DNA from 4 places in the Sporosarcina sp. FSL K6-3508 genome. Region 3 is predicted to be linked to each of the others. Evidence: riboswitches for the same ligand, from Rfam matches in the RefSeq annotation. Region 3 holds a riboswitch; each other region holds the start of a gene.

Region 1 (4,213 bases), 440 kb from region 3:
AATCATGATTGGTACTTCGCGTCCTAGCTCTTCAAAGGCCTTTTTAATACCAATCGTGCCGGCTTTGACGTTTAGCATATCCTGACTAGTTTCCATGAGGATTAAATCGCTGCCAGCTTCAACCAATGCTTTCGCCTGCACGTAAAAATCATTAGAAAGTTCATCGAATGTAATGCCGCCTGTGACAGAAAGAGTCTTAGTCGTCGGTCCGATCGCCCCTGCGACAAAACGCGGCCACTCCGCAGTGGAATACTTTGCTGCACTTGCCTTTGCAATTTCGACAGCTTTAGTATTGATTTCATGTGCACGATGTCCTAGTGCAAATTCATTCAGAACAAGGGGAGTGCCGCCAAATGTGTTGGTACAAATGATGTCGGCTCCTGCCTCTAGGTACTCATCATGAATCTTCTCCAAGATATCAGGTCGTAAAACGTTTAAATATTCATTACAGCCGTCGTAATCTTCGCCTCCAAAATCTTCTGTTGAGAGGTCCTCCGCCTGCAGCATCGTCCCCATCGCGCCATCAATGATAAGGATTCGTTTGTCTAGTTGTTCTTCAATAGGATGTCTCTGCATGTGATAATTCGCTCTCCTTCTGCTTATCTATTTGTTTAATGTAGTCATGTAGCTCAAGTGTCATGTCGTAACGGAGGAATGGTGTGATTAAATACAGTCCGTTAAAGTATTGCGCTGCTGTATCGATCAGCTCCTTTGCGATCTGAATTCCTGTTTCAGTGGCTTTTGCTCGGTCGTCGCCACAGGCGCACATCCGTTCAAGCACTTCGTCAGATAGTTTAATGCCAGGCACTTCATGATGCAGAAACTCTGCGTTGCGAATATTTGTCAAAGGCATAATACCTATGAAGATAGGTGTATCTAGATGTTTTGTAGCCTCATAGACGTCAATAATCTTTTCTTTTGTATAGACAGGTTGCGTTATGAAATAATCTGCACCTGCTTCAATCTTTTTCTCCAATCGCTGAACAGCCCGGTCCAATACACGGACATTCGGATTGAACGCAGCTGAAACTGAGAAGTTCGCTTTTTTACGTAATGGTTTACCGGAGAATGAAATCCCTTCATTCAACTGTTTGATTAACTGCAGCAGTTCCATACTCGATACATCGTAGACGCTTGTTGCGCCAGGGAAATCACCAACTTTCGTCGGATCACCTGTTACAGCCAGAATATCGTGGATGCCTAACGCGTCAAGCCCCATTAGATGAGATTGTAACCCGATCAAGTTGTGATCTCGACACGTTAAGTGGACAAGAGGGCGGATATTGTGCTGCATTTTAATGATGGAACCCATTGCCATATTGCTGATCCGAGGGGATGCCAATGAGTTATCCGCCATCGTTACGGCATCAACACCTGCATCGTAAAGTAAATTGGCACCTTTAATATAATCTTCTGTCTCTAAATGCCGTGGTGTGTCCAATTCCACAATGACCGTACGTTCTGTTTTGGCTTTCTCGTGGAGCGGTTGATGTTTTACCGGGCCGGCTTCCTGAATAACGATTGGCTTTGTTGGTTCTACTACTTTCTTGGTGATAGGAGACAATCCCGCTAATCGAGTTTTCGCTGCTTTAATATGTTTAGGAGTAGTTCCGCAACACCCGCCAATTAACCGTACACCTTGATCACGCAGCAATACTGCAGCTCGCCCGAAGTACTCAGCTTCAGATTCATAGACAATGCGGCCATCTTCCACATCCAGTAAAGATGCATTCGGATAAGCGGATAAAAATGCATTTTCCGGCAGTTTCACATTTTCAAAAGCTTGGATTGTATGGTAAGGCCCTAAGCGGCAGTTTACACCGACTATACTTGCACCTAGTGATTCCAGTTGATGCAACGCGTCATTCAATGAAAGTCCGTTTTGCAAAACTCCAGGATCGTGCATGGAGACTTGCGCAATTAGCGGAACATCTGTGATTTGACGAAGTGTTGAAACGACGGATGATAATTCTTCGAAATCATAATACGTTTCGAGCAACAGTCCGTCTGGATCTCCAGTCAATAATGCGTTGGCCTGTTCAAGGACTACTTGCTTTACTTCATCGAGCGATGCATCACTTTTGCGAATTCCACGCAAACCGCCGATGGTACCAAGCACAAATTGACCACCTGGTGCAGCAGCCCGCTTTGCAATTTGGATTGCTGCTTTATTGAATTCCGTAACACGGTTTTCCAATCCATAACGAGCCAATTTCACTGCATTGGCACTGTATGTATTGGTCTGAATAATATCAGCTCCCGCCTCGATATAGTCGTGGTGGATTTTCTCTATAATTTCAGGTTTCTCTATATTTAATTCCTCATAGCAATAATCGATCCCATATGAATACAAAATAGTTCCCATTGCCCCATCTGCTGTCAGGACATTTGTTTGAAGTTTCTCCATTAATGACATCATCAAATCCCCCTTTGTTTTCTCTAATCAAAAAAAGCCTTCAAGTAAATAGAAGGCTTTGTAATCGCAATGACCAGTTCCCTCTCATCTTTCAGTGTGCCATTTCGGCATACTGCTGGAAGTAGCACCTTGCCCATCGGCTGGTTGCTGAAGCGTCTTTGGGCCAGTCCCTCTGCTTCTCTTGATAAGATATGATTCTTATTAAATTATTTCGATAATTCTAACCATATCATAGCGGCTTTGTAGGTAATCGTCAAGTGAATGTTTGATGAAGTTCTTGAAGACCGGAGTGCGCATAGAGAAATTTACTGAAACATGGTAAAATTAAAGGAGTAACTTGAAAAGGTGAGGAATCATGCAGTTTTTTAAATACTCCATTCCGATAGCGGCACTTGTCGGCACGCTTGCCTGGATTATGTTGGAGAATAATTATGAAGAAGTACCGTGGGATTCGCGTGTTTGGATTACCTTTGGCGCCGCTGCATTAAGTGGTGTACTTGCTTTTTTTCTTTTCAGGAAAGAAAAAGAAGACAAAGTCGATAAAAAGAAATAGGAGCTGCCCGAGAAGTCATGTTCATCTGACTTCCCGGGTAGTTCTTTTTTTGCAGAGAAAGCATTTTGTTCATTCTAAGAAATTGCCAGCAGGGGTAGATGTGGGTCTTGTCTGTTTCTTTCTTGCCTTATTGGATAAGAAAAGGGTGTCATTCCTTACATATAAGATGTTCCATAAATTATTAGTTAACTTAAATTAAAAACGAGTTGACAATCAATGAGTCAACCATTACTATTTTTATAGTAACTCAAAATAGAAAGAGGTGTCATGATGACGACAGCTTCGGAAGGACGTCCGCAAAGTAAATTCAGTACATTGTCAATTGTATATAGTGGAATGTTTGCTGCTTTAATGATGAATGGGGCTAATATCACTTCTTTCATACCATTTTTAGTAGTCGGGGGAGTACCTATTACATTGCAGACATTTTTCGCTGTTTTGTCAGGATTGTTATTGGGTAGCCGTCTTGGTGCATTGTCGATGACTGTCTATATGATGGTCGGCCTTGCAGGGGCTCCTGTATTTGCTAAGTTTCAAGGTGGATTTGGCCAAATCTTAAGCCCGACATTTGGTTTTATCGTTACTTTCATCTTGATTGCTTATGTAGCAGGTAAAATCGTGGAGCGTAAGAATACACTGCCATCTTATATTATTGCATCACTTGTTGCGACAGCAATCAACTATTTATTGGGTACGAACTGGATGTATGTCGCCTATAAAGTTTGGGCTGCGGCGCCAGAGGTGTTTACGTACAAAATTGCATGGCTTTGGATGATTCCTCCATTACCGAAGGATATTGTGCTAGCCGTACTGGCGGGAATATTCGCATTTAGAATTTCAAAACATTTGAAAGTGAGGCATACATTTTGACGAACTATCAAAGGCTGGCTGACCAAGTTTTGAAAGGTCACGTATTAACAAATGAGGAAGCGCTTTCAATATTAAATAGTCCGGATGAAGATTTGCTGTTGCTGCTTCATGCGACGTACTCGATCCGATCCCATTACTATGGAAACAAAGTAAAACTTAATATGATCATCAATACGAAGTCGGGGTTGTGCCCGGAAAACTGTGGCTACTGTGCCCAGTCGATTGTGTCAAAAGCACCGGTTGAAAAGTATGCAATGATGAAATCAGAAGAAATATTACAAGGTGCAGAGCGAGCTGCTGCAAATAAAGCGGGCACTTATTGTATCGTGGCAAGTGGACGAGGACCTCGGGCTAGTGAGCTTGAAATCGTTATT
Region 2 (4,213 bases), 940 kb from region 3:
CGGGGTCGGCCGTTGCCATGAGACTGCTAGCATGAACTTCGCTAGCTGGCTCGTGGCGTAAGGCAATTCCCTAGCGGCACAGCGGTGCCAGTGAACTTTACTCTGCCAATGGAAGTCGAGCGACGGGACAACAAACTGTAATTTTATTTTCAATTAAAAACGATTCAAAAGGAGAAGATACAAATGAACACGACAAAATTTTTAGATGCTAAAGGATTGGCTTGCCCAATGCCGATCGTACGGACAAAAAAAGCGATGAAAGAACTAGAAGCAGGGGATATCCTTGAAATTCATGCAACGGACAAAGGATCTGTAGCAGATTTGACAGCTTGGGCCGCATCAGGAAATCACAAGGTAGTGGACCAGCAACAAGAGTCCGATGTCTTTAAATTTTGGATTCAAAAAGGATAAACTAAGCAAAGAGGGTGTTCCATTGCCCTCTTTCATTAGGAAGGAGGGAGAGAGAACATCATGAGTTTTACATTTATCATCACCATCTTCCTCATTGGATTTGTCGGCTCATTCCTTTCCGGCATGATGGGAATTGGCGGTGCCATCGTCAAATATCCAATGTTACTTTTCATTCCTGCATTACTTGGTTTTGAAGCTTTTTCATCGCATGACGTCTCGGGTATTACGGCAGTTGAAGTATTCTTTGCTTCTCTCTCAGGTGTCTTTGCTTATCGCAAGAGCAATCTAATCTTGAAGCCACTTGTGTTGTATATGGGAATCAGCGTATTGATCGGCAGTGTAATCGGAGGGGCAGGTTCCAGTCTGCTGTCGGAAGCAACCGTTAACATTGTATATGGTGTATTGGCCGTGCTGGCAGCCGTGATGATGTTCATTCCGCAAAAAGGTCTTGATAACATCCCCGTGGAAGAAATTGCGTTCAATAAATGGATAGCCACAGGAACTGCATTGCTAGTTGGGTTGGCTGCAGGAATTGTAGGGGCAGGAGGGGCGTTTATCCTCGTACCGATCATGCTTGTTGTATTAAAAATTCCTACACGGGTCACGATAGCCACTTCGCTAGCAATCACTTTATTGTCTTCAATCGGTTCGGCGTCAGGAAAACTCTTCACAGGGCAAGTTCCCTATGAACCGGCGCTTGTCATGATTATTGCGAGCGTGCTGGCGGCCCCGCTTGGAGTGAAGGTAAGTCGCAAAGTCAATACGAAAGTGTTGCAAGGAATTCTCGCTGTATTGATCATGGGCTCTGCAGTGAAAATTTGGTGGGATATTTTTTAGAAATCACAATGATTTCTAAACATTCTACTAATAACCCTTGCATTTAGTTGGTATTGGCTTTATACTATTTTTCAAGATGGAAAACGAATAGACAAACTCTTATCAAGAGCGGCGGAGGGATTAGGCCCTATGATGCCCGGCAACCGGCTAGTTATGCAAAGGTGCTACTTCCTACAAACTGTTGACAGTTTGGAAGATAAGAGAGGTATGAGCGAAAGCAAAGCCCTCTTCTTATTTTTAGGAAGAGGGCTTCTTTGTATCCTCACTAGGCTCATTGTCTAGCTGCAGAGGGCAGCTGCTCGGGACGTTTCGGTCTTTTCGAAAAAGGGGGAGAGCACCCTTTTACGATAAGCCCTCCAACGTCTGTCACGACAAAACGCCCTCTTCTGCTTTTCAGTATTCCATCAGGTAGACTAATAAATTCGGAGGGGAAATAGTTATGACTAAATTTCAGCCAGAAACTGTTTTATTGCACGGAGGACAGCAGCCAGATCCTGTAACCGGTTCACGTGCTGTGCCGATTCATCGTACGACTTCATATGTTTTCAGAGATACAGAGCATGCACAGAATTTATTTGCTTTGCAAGAAGCAGGCAATATCTATACACGTATTACTAACCCGACTGTCGCAGTTTTTGAGGAGCGTGTGGCGCAGATCGAAGGTGGATCTGCAGCAGTAGGGCTATCATCCGGAATGGCGGCAATCGCATTTTCGATCCTGAACATTGCGGGCGCGGGAGATGAAATTGTGGCGGCCAGCAATCTGTATGGCGGCACGTACAATTTATTCGCTGTGACACTGCCGCGCTATGGCATCACGGTGAAGTTCGTGGATGCATCTGATCCGAAAAACTTTGAAGCGGCAATTACAGATAAGACGAAGGCGTTATTCGCAGAGACGATCGGTAATCCGAGCCTGCAAGTCCTTGATGTAGAAGCGGTAGCGAAAGTCGCGCATGACAACGGTATTCCATTGTTGGTGGATAACACGTTCCCGTCTCCATATGGCTCCAATCCGATTGAGTTCGGAGCAGACGTAGTCATTCACTCCGCAACGAAATGGATTGGCGGGCACGGCACGACGATTGGAGGCGTGGCGGTCGATGCAGGGAAATTTGATTGGACTCAAGGAAAATTCCCAGGGTTCACAGAACCGGATGAATCGTATCATGGGTTGAGATATGGCATCGATACGGCAGGGGCTGCATTCGCAACGAAGCTGCGCGTTCAATTATTGCGTGATTTCGGACCTTGCTTGGCGCCGGACAGTGCATTTAATTTATTGCAGGGGCTTGAGACGCTTCATTTGCGTGTGCCTCGCCATAATGAAAACGCACAGAAAGTCGCAGCGTTCTTGAAGGAACATCCGGCAGTGGACTGGGTGACGTATACGGGTCTTGAAGAACACCCGACGTATGAGTTGGCGCAAAAACACTTGAAGCACGGCTATGGTTCCATTATTGTTTTCGGCATTAAAGGTGGCCGGGATGCAGGTCGTAAAGTGATTGATAATGTGGAAATCTGGTCACATGTAGCGAATGTTGGTGACGCGAAGTCGTTGATCATTCATCCGGCGTCTACTACACACCAGCAATTATCCGCAGAAGATCTGAAGAGTTCGGGTGTGACTGAAGAGTTGATTCGCCTGTCTGTCGGGTTGGAATCAGCAGATGATATTATTGCAGATTTAAAACAAGCGATTGAGAAAGCGGTCGAAAAGGCTGTTCATTAATTAATAGGTAAAAGCAAAAAAGTCACCGAGTCCGGTGACTTTTTTGTATTTACCGACGTTTCACTTTCCTTCGTTCTTCTTTCAATGACATGAACAACGAAGTGACCATCATGATCAAGATAACGGAAAACGGCAGGGCGGCGATGATAACTACATTTTGTAGCGCATCCAATCCACCGACAAACAATAAAATAACAGCGATCGAGGACTGAATCACTCCCCATACCACCTTTAAATTATTAGGTGGTGTCAGCGATCCGTAAGATGACTGCATACCGAGTACGAAGGTAGCTGAATCTGCAGAAGTGATGAAAAATGAAATGATAAGCAAAATGGCGATCATGGATATTATAGAAGACCACGGCATGCCGCTGAACATCTCAAAAATTGTCAGCTCAGTTGCAGTGGAAGCTAAATCAATAATCCCAGCCTTTTGTGTTTCAATTGCTGTAGTACCAAATGCAGAAAACCAGATCATACTTAACACGGTTGGTACGACGAGTAAACCGATCATAAACTCCCGGATCGTTCTCCCTTTCGAAACCCGGGCAATGAACATACCGACAAATGGCGACCAAGCGATCCACCAAGCCCAATAAAATATTGTCCAATCATTAAGCCATGCACGATTCCCAACATCGAGAGGGGCAGTACGGAAACTCATGCGAACAAGATGCTCTAAATACCCACCGATCGAGTCGGTGAACATATCGAAAATAAGCAATGTGGGTCCTAAAGCAATGACGAAAAATAATAATGCAATAGCAAGGACCATATTGGCATTTGATAAGATTTTGATCCCCTTGCCGAGCCCGCTCCATGCAGACACCAAGAACAAAATCGTTACAATGATGATAATGATGAGTTGCGATAGGAAACTGACAGGAATACCAAAAAGGTAATGCAGCCCCGCATTGACTTGGACAGCGCCAAGGCCGAGAGATGTGGCAACGCCAAACACTGTAGCAAAGATAGCAAATACGTCAATGACAATACCGAGGGGCCCATTGACGCGGTCACCGAAAATGGGTTTCAAAGTAGCCGAAATCAATCCCGGTTGGCCTTTACGGAATTGGAAATAGGCCAGTGCAAGAGCTGTCATCCCATAGACAGCCCAAGCATGGAAGCCCCAATGGAAAAATGCTTGGCGCATGGCTTCTTTATAAGCCTCCGCTGTTTCAGGCCCCGCAGTAGCAGGATTGACTGCATAATGCGATAGGGGCTCAGCAGCCC
Region 3 (4,213 bases):
TCATTCGGAAACTCATCTTGCTCTGTCACGGTTGGTGATAGTTCAATTTCGCGCATAGGTACAAGCAAATCGGATCGACTTCCTTGTACATATACTTTTCTGCTTGCCGGAAAACAATCGTGAATGTGGATCTCTTTTTCTGTCGTTTGTTTCATTTGTCATCGTCTCCTTTGTGAGGGCAGACCATGACTCCATCCGAGTAAAGGGAATCAGCAGCACAAAAAAAGACCAGCTCCATAAAAAAAGGACCTGGTCTTTCAAAAACGCACAAAAGTACGCTGATTGATAGATTGAAAACTTCCCCACGCTGGTACGAGCCAGATCAGGTCCAAAGAGTTCGGAATGCATTTTACTCATCCCATCTCAGTCCAGTCGCGCTGGACACCCCTAGTTATGATTATTGAATTGTCGAACAACTATAGTTTATCATAGAGTAATGCTTTGTCAACTAGAGGAAGTAAAAGAATTACCTTCCATTCGAATCAACCGATCTTTCAGTTGCTGACCATCCCGGTAGCCCGATAGACTTCCATTTTTTGCGATGACCCGATGACATGGGATGACAAGCAACAACGGATTCTTTCCAATCGCGGAAGCAGCTGCTCGAATTGCAGAAGGATGACCGATTATCTCGGCAATGTCTGAATATGTCACCAATTGTCCATACGGAATATCTTGAAGCGCTTTCCACACCTTGTTTTGAAATGGTGTGCCTGACCAATCCACGGAGCATGTGAAATCTTGCACTTCTCCAGACAAGTAACTTCTCACTTCATTTGCGTATTCAGCTAATCTGTCTGCATTTTCCTTCACTTCGCCAGCGCCATATTGTTTGGTGAGCCAACTCTTCATTTTTTCCTCAGCATCTTCAGCTAAGCCTACATAGAGAAGGCCCCTTTCAGTCGCTGCCATTGTTACGTTCCAACCTTCCACATCAAAACTTGTCCAATAAACCAGTTTCCCCACTACCTTTCTATTAGCCAAACAGCTTCAATCCAACGGCCCCTACTATAATCAATGACAAAAAGAAAATCCTTTTCACACTTGCAGACTCTTTAAAGATTAGAATACCAGCCAGGACTGCCCCTGCCGCTCCCAATCCTGTCCAGACTGCATAAGCCGTACTCATTTGAATATCGCGCATCGCTAACGATAAAAAAACAAAGCCGAAACTGAATACTCCAACTATGAGTAGGAGACGCTTGATCGTACGTTTCTGCAAGTAATAATTGATGCTTATAACCCCAAAGATTTCTCCAAGACTGGCAATCGCTAAATAAACCCAAGCCAACGTCAACTGCCCCCTTCTTGATTCGCTTCATCCGACTGCTCATCTGTAGTCAGTTTGATACCAACAACCCCGATGACAATCAAACAGATAAATGACAGCGTAATCCAGGTGAAGTCCGCGTGGAAAACGAAAATATCAACTAATAGAATGGCTGCAGCGCCTGAACCGGTGAAGACAGCATAAACAGTCCCTGAAGGCAATTTCTCACATGCCTTAATAATGAAATAAAAACTAAATATAATCGCGCCTCCAGTTCCGATCCAATGCAGAAACGTCTCCGAATAGCGCAGTCCCACCACCCAAAATATTTCTACGACCGCAGCTAAAGCGACATAACTCCAAGCCAAAGTTAACGTCTCCTTTCATTCGCTCTATAGTGTCTATTAGTATAACAAACCTTTCAGTTAAACGAAAAAAGCATTCCTAGTAGAAGTAAGCTTGCATCTGCTATGTTCGCATGATAGAATGAATCCACTAATAATTTTTCCTATATTAAGAATATTCTTATCGAGAGAGACGGAGGGATAGGCCCAAAGAAGTCTCAGCAACCAGCCAGCTTGGCATGGTGCTAATTCCAAGGGTGAACACCGCCTTGAAGATGAGAATACTGAAGAAAATGTTGTATGTTCGAGGGCCTATTCGAAATGAAGAGGCTCTTTTTTATTTTTCTGAAGGGGATGGATACTATGACAAACAATGAATTAGAAACAAGATTAGTCCAGCTGGGGAATAACAGCGATAAGAAAACGGGCGCAGTCAATACACCGATTTATTTATCAACAGCTTATCATCACGAAGGGTTAGGTCAGTCTACCGGCTACGATTATACGCGGACAAAAAATCCGACTCGTTCTATTTTGGAAGACGGCATTGCCGATTTAGAATCCGGTGATCAAGGCTATGCCTGCAGCTCCGGAATGGCAGCTATTCAACTAATCTTGTCACTGTTTAAAACAGGTGACGAAATCCTTGCCCCTGAGGACCTGTATGGCGGCACCTATCGTTTATTCCAACAGTATGAGAAAACCTATCAGATTTCTACACACTACCTAACATTTGAAGATGTTTCAGAAGTTGAACAAGCAATTACAGATCGTACAAAAGCGATATTTTTGGAGACACCTACCAACCCGCTTATGCTGCAGATTAACGTCGCAACTTATGCAGAACTTGCTAAAAAGCATGGCCTGTTGCTAATTGTTGATAATACGTTCCTTACACCGTATTTCCAACGACCGATTGAGGAAGGTGCGGATATCGTTATCCATAGCGCTACGAAATATATCGGTGGTCATAATGACGTGCTTGCTGGTCTTGTCGTAGCAAAAGGCGAAGAACTTTGCGACCGCTTGTTCACGAACCATAATGCGAGTGGCGCTACACTATCTCCGTTTGATTCATGGCTCGTAGTCCGCGGTCTCAAAACACTCCATTTGAGAATGAAGCAGCATGACGCGAATGCAAAAGAAATGGTAGCCTATTTGAAGCAAGAACCTTTAATCGCAGATGTCTTGTACGCCGGCATCGGCGGTATGCTCTCGTTCCGCGTACAAAACAGCGAGTGGGTAGGACCGTTCTTAGAGAATATGAAACTCATTTCCTTTGCAGAGAGTCTTGGAGGCGTCGAAAGTTTCATCACGTATCCAACAACACAGACGCATATGGACATTCCGATTGAAGAACGGAATCGACGCGGTGTCGATGATCGACTCTTGCGCTTCTCAGTCGGGGTGGAGGATGCGGATGATTTAATTGCCGATGTCAAACAAGCACTGTACGCTGCGAAAGAAGCAGTAGAAGCCGTAAATATTCATTAATCCCTTCTCCTCTTGCGTTCAAGTGCAAGAGGATTTTTTCTTTCCTAGCAATAAAAAAGACATCCTAGAGAGAAGGATGTCTGTTAAATGCTCATTGAGTTTGCTGCCATTTCTTCTTTTCCGCTGAGTAAACAACTGTTGCCGGCACTACAATAAATGCCAATGCCGCCACACCTGCCAGCATGCCCGCCCACTCTTTACTCCCTAAGGAAAACCCGGCAGTCGTGCCTATGCCAATACCCGCTATAATTGCCAATGTAATCAACTTATACATAACAAGATCCCCGACCTTTCAAGTTAAAGATTCCCCAAAGGTTCTGAATAATTCGTTGTATTTAGCATACTCTAGTTGAGAACAATTTTCAAGTGCAAGTGAGAACCTTTTTCAATTCGAATGCTATCGGTTTATTCTACTTCACGATTAACTTGAAATATGCATATTAGTCCAACAAAAAAGCTGCATTGCTTCGGGGCGGCTGTACTTTAGCGTGTTCTTTGTTCTCCCCAAAGAAAAAACTGCCCTAAAAGCCATTTCTGACTTTCAGGACAGTCACTTTTCAACTATTATTTTTCCAACAGTTTTAAGGATTCTCTGTTAAATGCCGGGATATCATCAGGCTGACGGCTTGTGACTAGCTGATTCTGACAGACAACGACTTCTTTGTCTGCGTACTTTGCACCCGCATATTCCATATCGACACGAATCGATTTGTATCCTGTTGCGTCACGACCTTCTAATGTTTTCGCCGTGATCAATAGCTGTGGTCCATGACAGATAGCAAAAACTGGTTTGTCGGCATCCATGAATTCTTTGACAAATTTTACAAAACGATCATCTGCGCGCAAAATATCTGGGGAGAATCCACCTGGGATAAATAAAGCATCATAATCTGATGACTTCGCATTGTCAATTCCTTTATCGACTTTTACTTTCGTGTTTTCTTTCATACCGGTAACTGCCGATCCAGCTTCCGTCCCAATCACTTCGACTTCATGTCCAGCATCTTTATAGGCTTTGGCCGGCTTCGTATATTCTGAGTCCTCAAACATGTCTCCTAGTACTGTTGCGATCTTTGCCATTGCTTACCACTCCTTATGTGATGTT
Region 4 (4,213 bases), 590 kb from region 3:
ATATCCAAGGAGAGCGTAAAAACGAACAAATCGACAAGGCGCTTCAAGGTAAATCGGTTGATTGGGAAAGCAGCTTTGCATACGGAGATAGCATCTCCGACTTGCCCGTATTAGAGCAAGTCGGCAATCCTGTAGCCGTCAGACCCGATTCGAAACTTGCAGCCATAGCAAAGCAACGAAATTGGGACATTTTATGATGATAGCCAAAAAGCCCTGAATTAGGATTCAGGGCTTCAGGGCTTCAATCTTCAAGCATTCTTTAACGTATTAACATATAAGTTTCCATCGGTTTGAATTTCTGCATACAACACATGCTCCGGCTTCCCGATGCCTTGCAGTTCCAGTTGTTGCTTCAACCACACATCAGTCAGCTTCAATTCCCGCATATTTTTCTCTTGTACTTTTCCGTCGGTAATAATTTCGGTCGGAATATATTTGGGTGTAGGAGAAGCCACTTTGACATCTTTTTTCGTTGCCTTCTCTTCGCCTGGCTTAAGCATCACGCTCAAGTTTCCATTCGTTTCGAAAATCGCATAATTGACGTCTTTCATGGAAAAAACGGCTTGTTCCCGAAGCAACATATTCAATTCATTAAAATTCAGACGCAGCTTTCTTAATGAACCTTCCACAATCTTTCCATCCTGAATTACGATGATTGGCTTATCATCCAACAGGACACGTAGTTTTTTTGATTTAAACGTTAAATAATTGGCAAGTATCGTCAATACTGCCCACAGGACCATACCATATAAACCATTCAAGAACGGTGTCTCGGACTCCCCTGCCAAATCGGCGGCAATCGAACCGATCGTGATACCTGTAACATAATGGAAGAAGGTCAATTGAGATATTTGTTTTTTCCCCATGAACCGGGCCAGGATCAGAAGGACGATAAAGGAAATAACAGTCCGCAAAGTCATCTCCCAAAAAGACAGCTCCAAAAACTCATCCATATTCATAACGCACACCTCCATTGAGTGGAGTATGTGTGAAATGAGGTAAACTATACTTTCATAAGCTTATTTCAATCCCAAACGTATGGCGTTGCTTGATAGACATAGTAGTTCAACCAGTTCGAGAATAACAAATGTGTATGTGAACGCCAAGTATTCATTGGTTCTCTCGTCGGATCATCATTCGGGAAATAATTTTCAGGTACATCAATATCCAATCCCTTTTGGACATCTCGCCCGTATTCTTCAGCCAATGTATGTGCATCATACTCTAAATGTCCTGTCACCATTATGTTTTTTTCATCATTAGAAATCACAATGAATGCACCCGCATCATCCGATACAGATAGCAGTGTCAAATCCGGATGCTTCTCAATTTCTTCTATGGAAACAGCCGTGTGACGTGAGTGAGGAGCAACAAATACATCGTTAAATCCTCTTGCCAAATTGACTGTTTGGTCCGTGATATCGTGAGAAAAAATCCCAAAACATTTCTTCGGCAACTCAAACTTATCAATGCCGTAATGATGATAAAGTGCGGCTTGCGCGCCCCAACAAATATGCAAGACAGAGGTCACATTGGTTTTTGTCCACTCCATGATTTTCTCTAATTCCTTCCAATACACTACGTCTTCAAATTGCATATGTTCAATAGGTGCTCCTGTAATAATCATGCCGTCAAACTTGCGCTCTTTCACGTGTTCGAATGTTGTATAAAACGTTTCCAAATGAGTTTGACTGACATTTTTGGAAACATAGGTCGCCGTATTTAAAAACGTCACGTTTACTTGCAAAGGCGTATTACCAAGTAATCGTAATAATTGAAGTTCTGTTTTTTCTTTTTCAGGCATTAAATTCAGAATCAAAATGTTCAGCGGCCGAATATCTTGCTCCGTCGCCCGATCTTCATCCATGATGAAGATTTTTTCTTTCTTCAGTAACTCACCTGCAGGTAATTGTTTCGGTATATTAATCGGCATATTTCTTCCCCCTTGGCTATTCATTCGGCCTGTTTTTACAAAATAAAAAACCTCTTTTCCTGTAGATAAGAAAATGAAGGTTTAGGACCACAGTTCTTATCTCTCAAGACAACAATCTTGTTGGAGGTAGCACCTTCCTGTTTACACAGAGGTTGCTGAAGCTTCGTCAGGCCAAATCCCTCAGCTTCTCTTGATAAGTAGTATTTAGTTAATATCATTTCACGAAAATGATTTACTGACTATTATAACATTAATAAACTAATTGTATAGTCAAATTTTCAAATAGTTCTGCTCATTCCAATCTCGTAAATTGTAGACCGGAAATATTTGTGTATAATAGGAACTACCAACTACTTTTTAAAGGAGGAACTCATGAGATCTTTAGGCATTGTTCGCAAAGTAGACCATCTTGGCAGAATAGTTATTCCGAAAGAGCTACGCAAATCTTTGCAATTAGATAAAGGCGATCCCATTGAAATTTTCGCAGAAGACGATCGAATTATTTTGAGAAAATATCAAGTGAATAAGGCATGTTTCATTACTGGTGAAGTAACGGACGAAAACAAAGAACTATCAAACGGATTATTCATAAGTCCTCAAGGCACGAAAATCCTTCTAGAACAATTACAGGATTTTGTTTAAATATTAACAAGCCAACGATCTCCTTGGATCGTTGGCTTGTTAGCATACATCAAAGTAATAAAATTTGGTTGACTTCAGAGTGAAAAGCGGAACAAGTGAATATAAGTTTGTAGCCCGGAGATTGGCTCCCCGCGGAAAGCCATCCTCCCGGAACCTGGATCAACGGTTCTTTTACCCATTCACCCTCTGCTCACAAACTATTGATAAACTCTTCAATCTCCTCTTTCGTCTTGCGATTCTTACTGACAAAACGGCCTGTTTCCTTGCCTTCACTGAATGCGATAAAGCTTGGGATGCCAAATATATCGAGCTGACTGCACAAGTCAATAAACTCATCCCGGTCGACATAAATAAATTGGTACTCGGAAAATTCCGTTTCCAGTGTTGGTAAAAACGGCTCGATCACTCTGCAATCAGGACACCAATCTGCAGAAAACAAGAAAATCACTCGCTCTTCTTGCTTCAATTGTTCGAATTGCTCGAAGGACTCTAAGTTTTTCATCTTACATTACCCCTTTACTTGAATAGTATGGTACTACTATAACATTGATTGGCATATATCTTCTCTTCTCACGACTTATGCTATTTCCTAATACTCCATAGTAAAAGTTACTTATAATCCGCTTTTATCTCTCAAACACGAACGTTCACAAATCATTCAATAATTTATGTTCGCCTTTATTAGTTTTTCATTTTTTTCCGAAAAGTAATTGACAATTACTTTTGACGTGTTATGATTAGTTCAAATTTAATACACGCAAAACAATTTTGACGAAGACATACCTTCCTGTAAAAGAATTTTCTAGAGAGCTGATGAATTGGTGAGAGTCAGTAAATTCTTGGGATGGCGGCACTTCCGAATTGCTTGGCTGAATAGTTCAGTAGGCCAATCCGTCACATGCACGTTACGCATGCTGAATGAAGGCTGCTTTTGCAGCAAAACAAGGGTGGTACCGCGTTAGTTTATTGAGCTTTTCGCCCCTTACGTATGTAAGGGATGGAAGGCTTTTTTATTTTTCCTAAAAGGAGGTAAGCATAGAACGTACATATGGGATCAACTCTATAAAATTCATTTTGAAAACTTTACAACAATAAAAACTACTGAAGGAGAGAATGATTATTATGGCTTTTAAAGTACTTATTAGTGACCCACTTAGCGAGGACGGTATTTTTCCATTACGACAAGCAGAAGGTTTTGAAATTGTGATCGATACAGATTTGACACCTGACCAACTGAAGGATCGGATCAAAGGTTTTGATGCTCTTCTAGTACGTAGTCAGACAACTGTTACGAAAGAATTGCTAGATTCTGCTGATCAATTGAAAATTATTGGACGTGCAGGTGTAGGTGTCGACAATATCGATTTGGATGCAGCTACAGAAAAAGGGATTATCGTCGTCAATGCTCCTGATGGAAATACAAATTCAGCTGCTGAGCACACGGTAGCTATGATGATGGCGATGGCTCGTAAAATTCCACAAGCATTCAATTCACTGAAGAACAATAAATGGGACAGAAAATCATTTCTCGGTGTAGAGCTAAAAGACAAAACATTAGGGATTATCGGACTTGGCCGTATTGGTGCAGAAGTTGCCAGACGTGCGAAAGGTCAACGTATGAATGTCATCGCGTACGAT

The links. Region 3 has a riboswitch for S-adenosylmethionine ahead of MKX97_RS14640 (methionine biosynthesis PLP-dependent protein). Riboswitches for the same ligand answer to the same signal wherever they lie in the genome.
Region 1: it holds a riboswitch for S-adenosylmethionine, as region 3 does, so the genes downstream of both, MKX97_RS16895 (bifunctional homocysteine S-methyltransferase/methylenetetrahydrofolate reductase) here and MKX97_RS14640 (methionine biosynthesis PLP-dependent protein) in region 3, are expected to answer to the same signal.
Region 2: it holds a riboswitch for S-adenosylmethionine, as region 3 does, so the genes downstream of both, MKX97_RS01205 (O-acetylhomoserine aminocarboxypropyltransferase/cysteine synthase family protein) here and MKX97_RS14640 (methionine biosynthesis PLP-dependent protein) in region 3, are expected to answer to the same signal.
Region 4: it holds a riboswitch for S-adenosylmethionine, as region 3 does, so the genes downstream of both, metA (homoserine O-succinyltransferase) here and MKX97_RS14640 (methionine biosynthesis PLP-dependent protein) in region 3, are expected to answer to the same signal.

Annotation. Positions count from the first base shown of each region.
Region 1 is NZ_CP152016.1:3,381,329-3,385,541, reverse strand. It holds gene metH (methionine synthase) at 1-576, opposite strand, end outside; gene MKX97_RS16895 (bifunctional homocysteine S-methyltransferase/methylenetetrahydrofolate reductase) at 557-2,416, opposite strand; SAM riboswitch class I at 2,498-2,607, opposite strand; gene MKX97_RS16890 (hypothetical protein) at 2,772-2,969, shown strand; gene MKX97_RS16885 (biotin transporter BioY) at 3,237-3,839, shown strand; gene bioB (biotin synthase BioB) at 3,836-4,213, shown strand, end outside.
Region 2 is NZ_CP152016.1:254,451-258,663, forward strand. It holds gene MKX97_RS01195 (sulfurtransferase TusA family protein) at 184-411, shown strand; gene MKX97_RS01200 (sulfite exporter TauE/SafE family protein) at 472-1,248, shown strand; SAM riboswitch class I at 1,345-1,451, shown strand; gene MKX97_RS01205 (O-acetylhomoserine aminocarboxypropyltransferase/cysteine synthase family protein) at 1,688-2,980, shown strand; gene MKX97_RS01210 (BCCT family transporter) at 3,030-4,213, opposite strand, start outside.
Region 3 is NZ_CP152016.1:2,939,447-2,943,659, forward strand. It holds gene thiC (phosphomethylpyrimidine synthase ThiC) at 1-155, opposite strand, end outside; TPP riboswitch at 283-399, opposite strand; gene MKX97_RS14625 (methylated-DNA--[protein]-cysteine S-methyltransferase) at 445-984, opposite strand; gene MKX97_RS14630 (multidrug efflux SMR transporter) at 977-1,291, opposite strand; gene MKX97_RS14635 (multidrug efflux SMR transporter) at 1,294-1,638, opposite strand; SAM riboswitch class I at 1,793-1,896, shown strand; gene MKX97_RS14640 (methionine biosynthesis PLP-dependent protein) at 1,978-3,108, shown strand; gene MKX97_RS14645 (hypothetical protein) at 3,200-3,382, opposite strand; gene MKX97_RS14650 (type 1 glutamine amidotransferase domain-containing protein) at 3,673-4,188, opposite strand.
Region 4 is NZ_CP152016.1:2,347,574-2,351,786, forward strand. It holds gene MKX97_RS11545 (HAD-IB family hydrolase) at 1-197, shown strand, start outside; gene MKX97_RS11550 (DUF421 domain-containing protein) at 249-959, opposite strand; gene metA (homoserine O-succinyltransferase) at 1,025-1,933, opposite strand; SAM riboswitch class I at 2,027-2,133, opposite strand; gene MKX97_RS11560 (AbrB/MazE/SpoVT family DNA-binding domain-containing protein) at 2,306-2,575, shown strand; gene MKX97_RS11565 (thioredoxin family protein) at 2,766-3,077, opposite strand; gene serA (phosphoglycerate dehydrogenase) at 3,698-4,213, shown strand, end outside.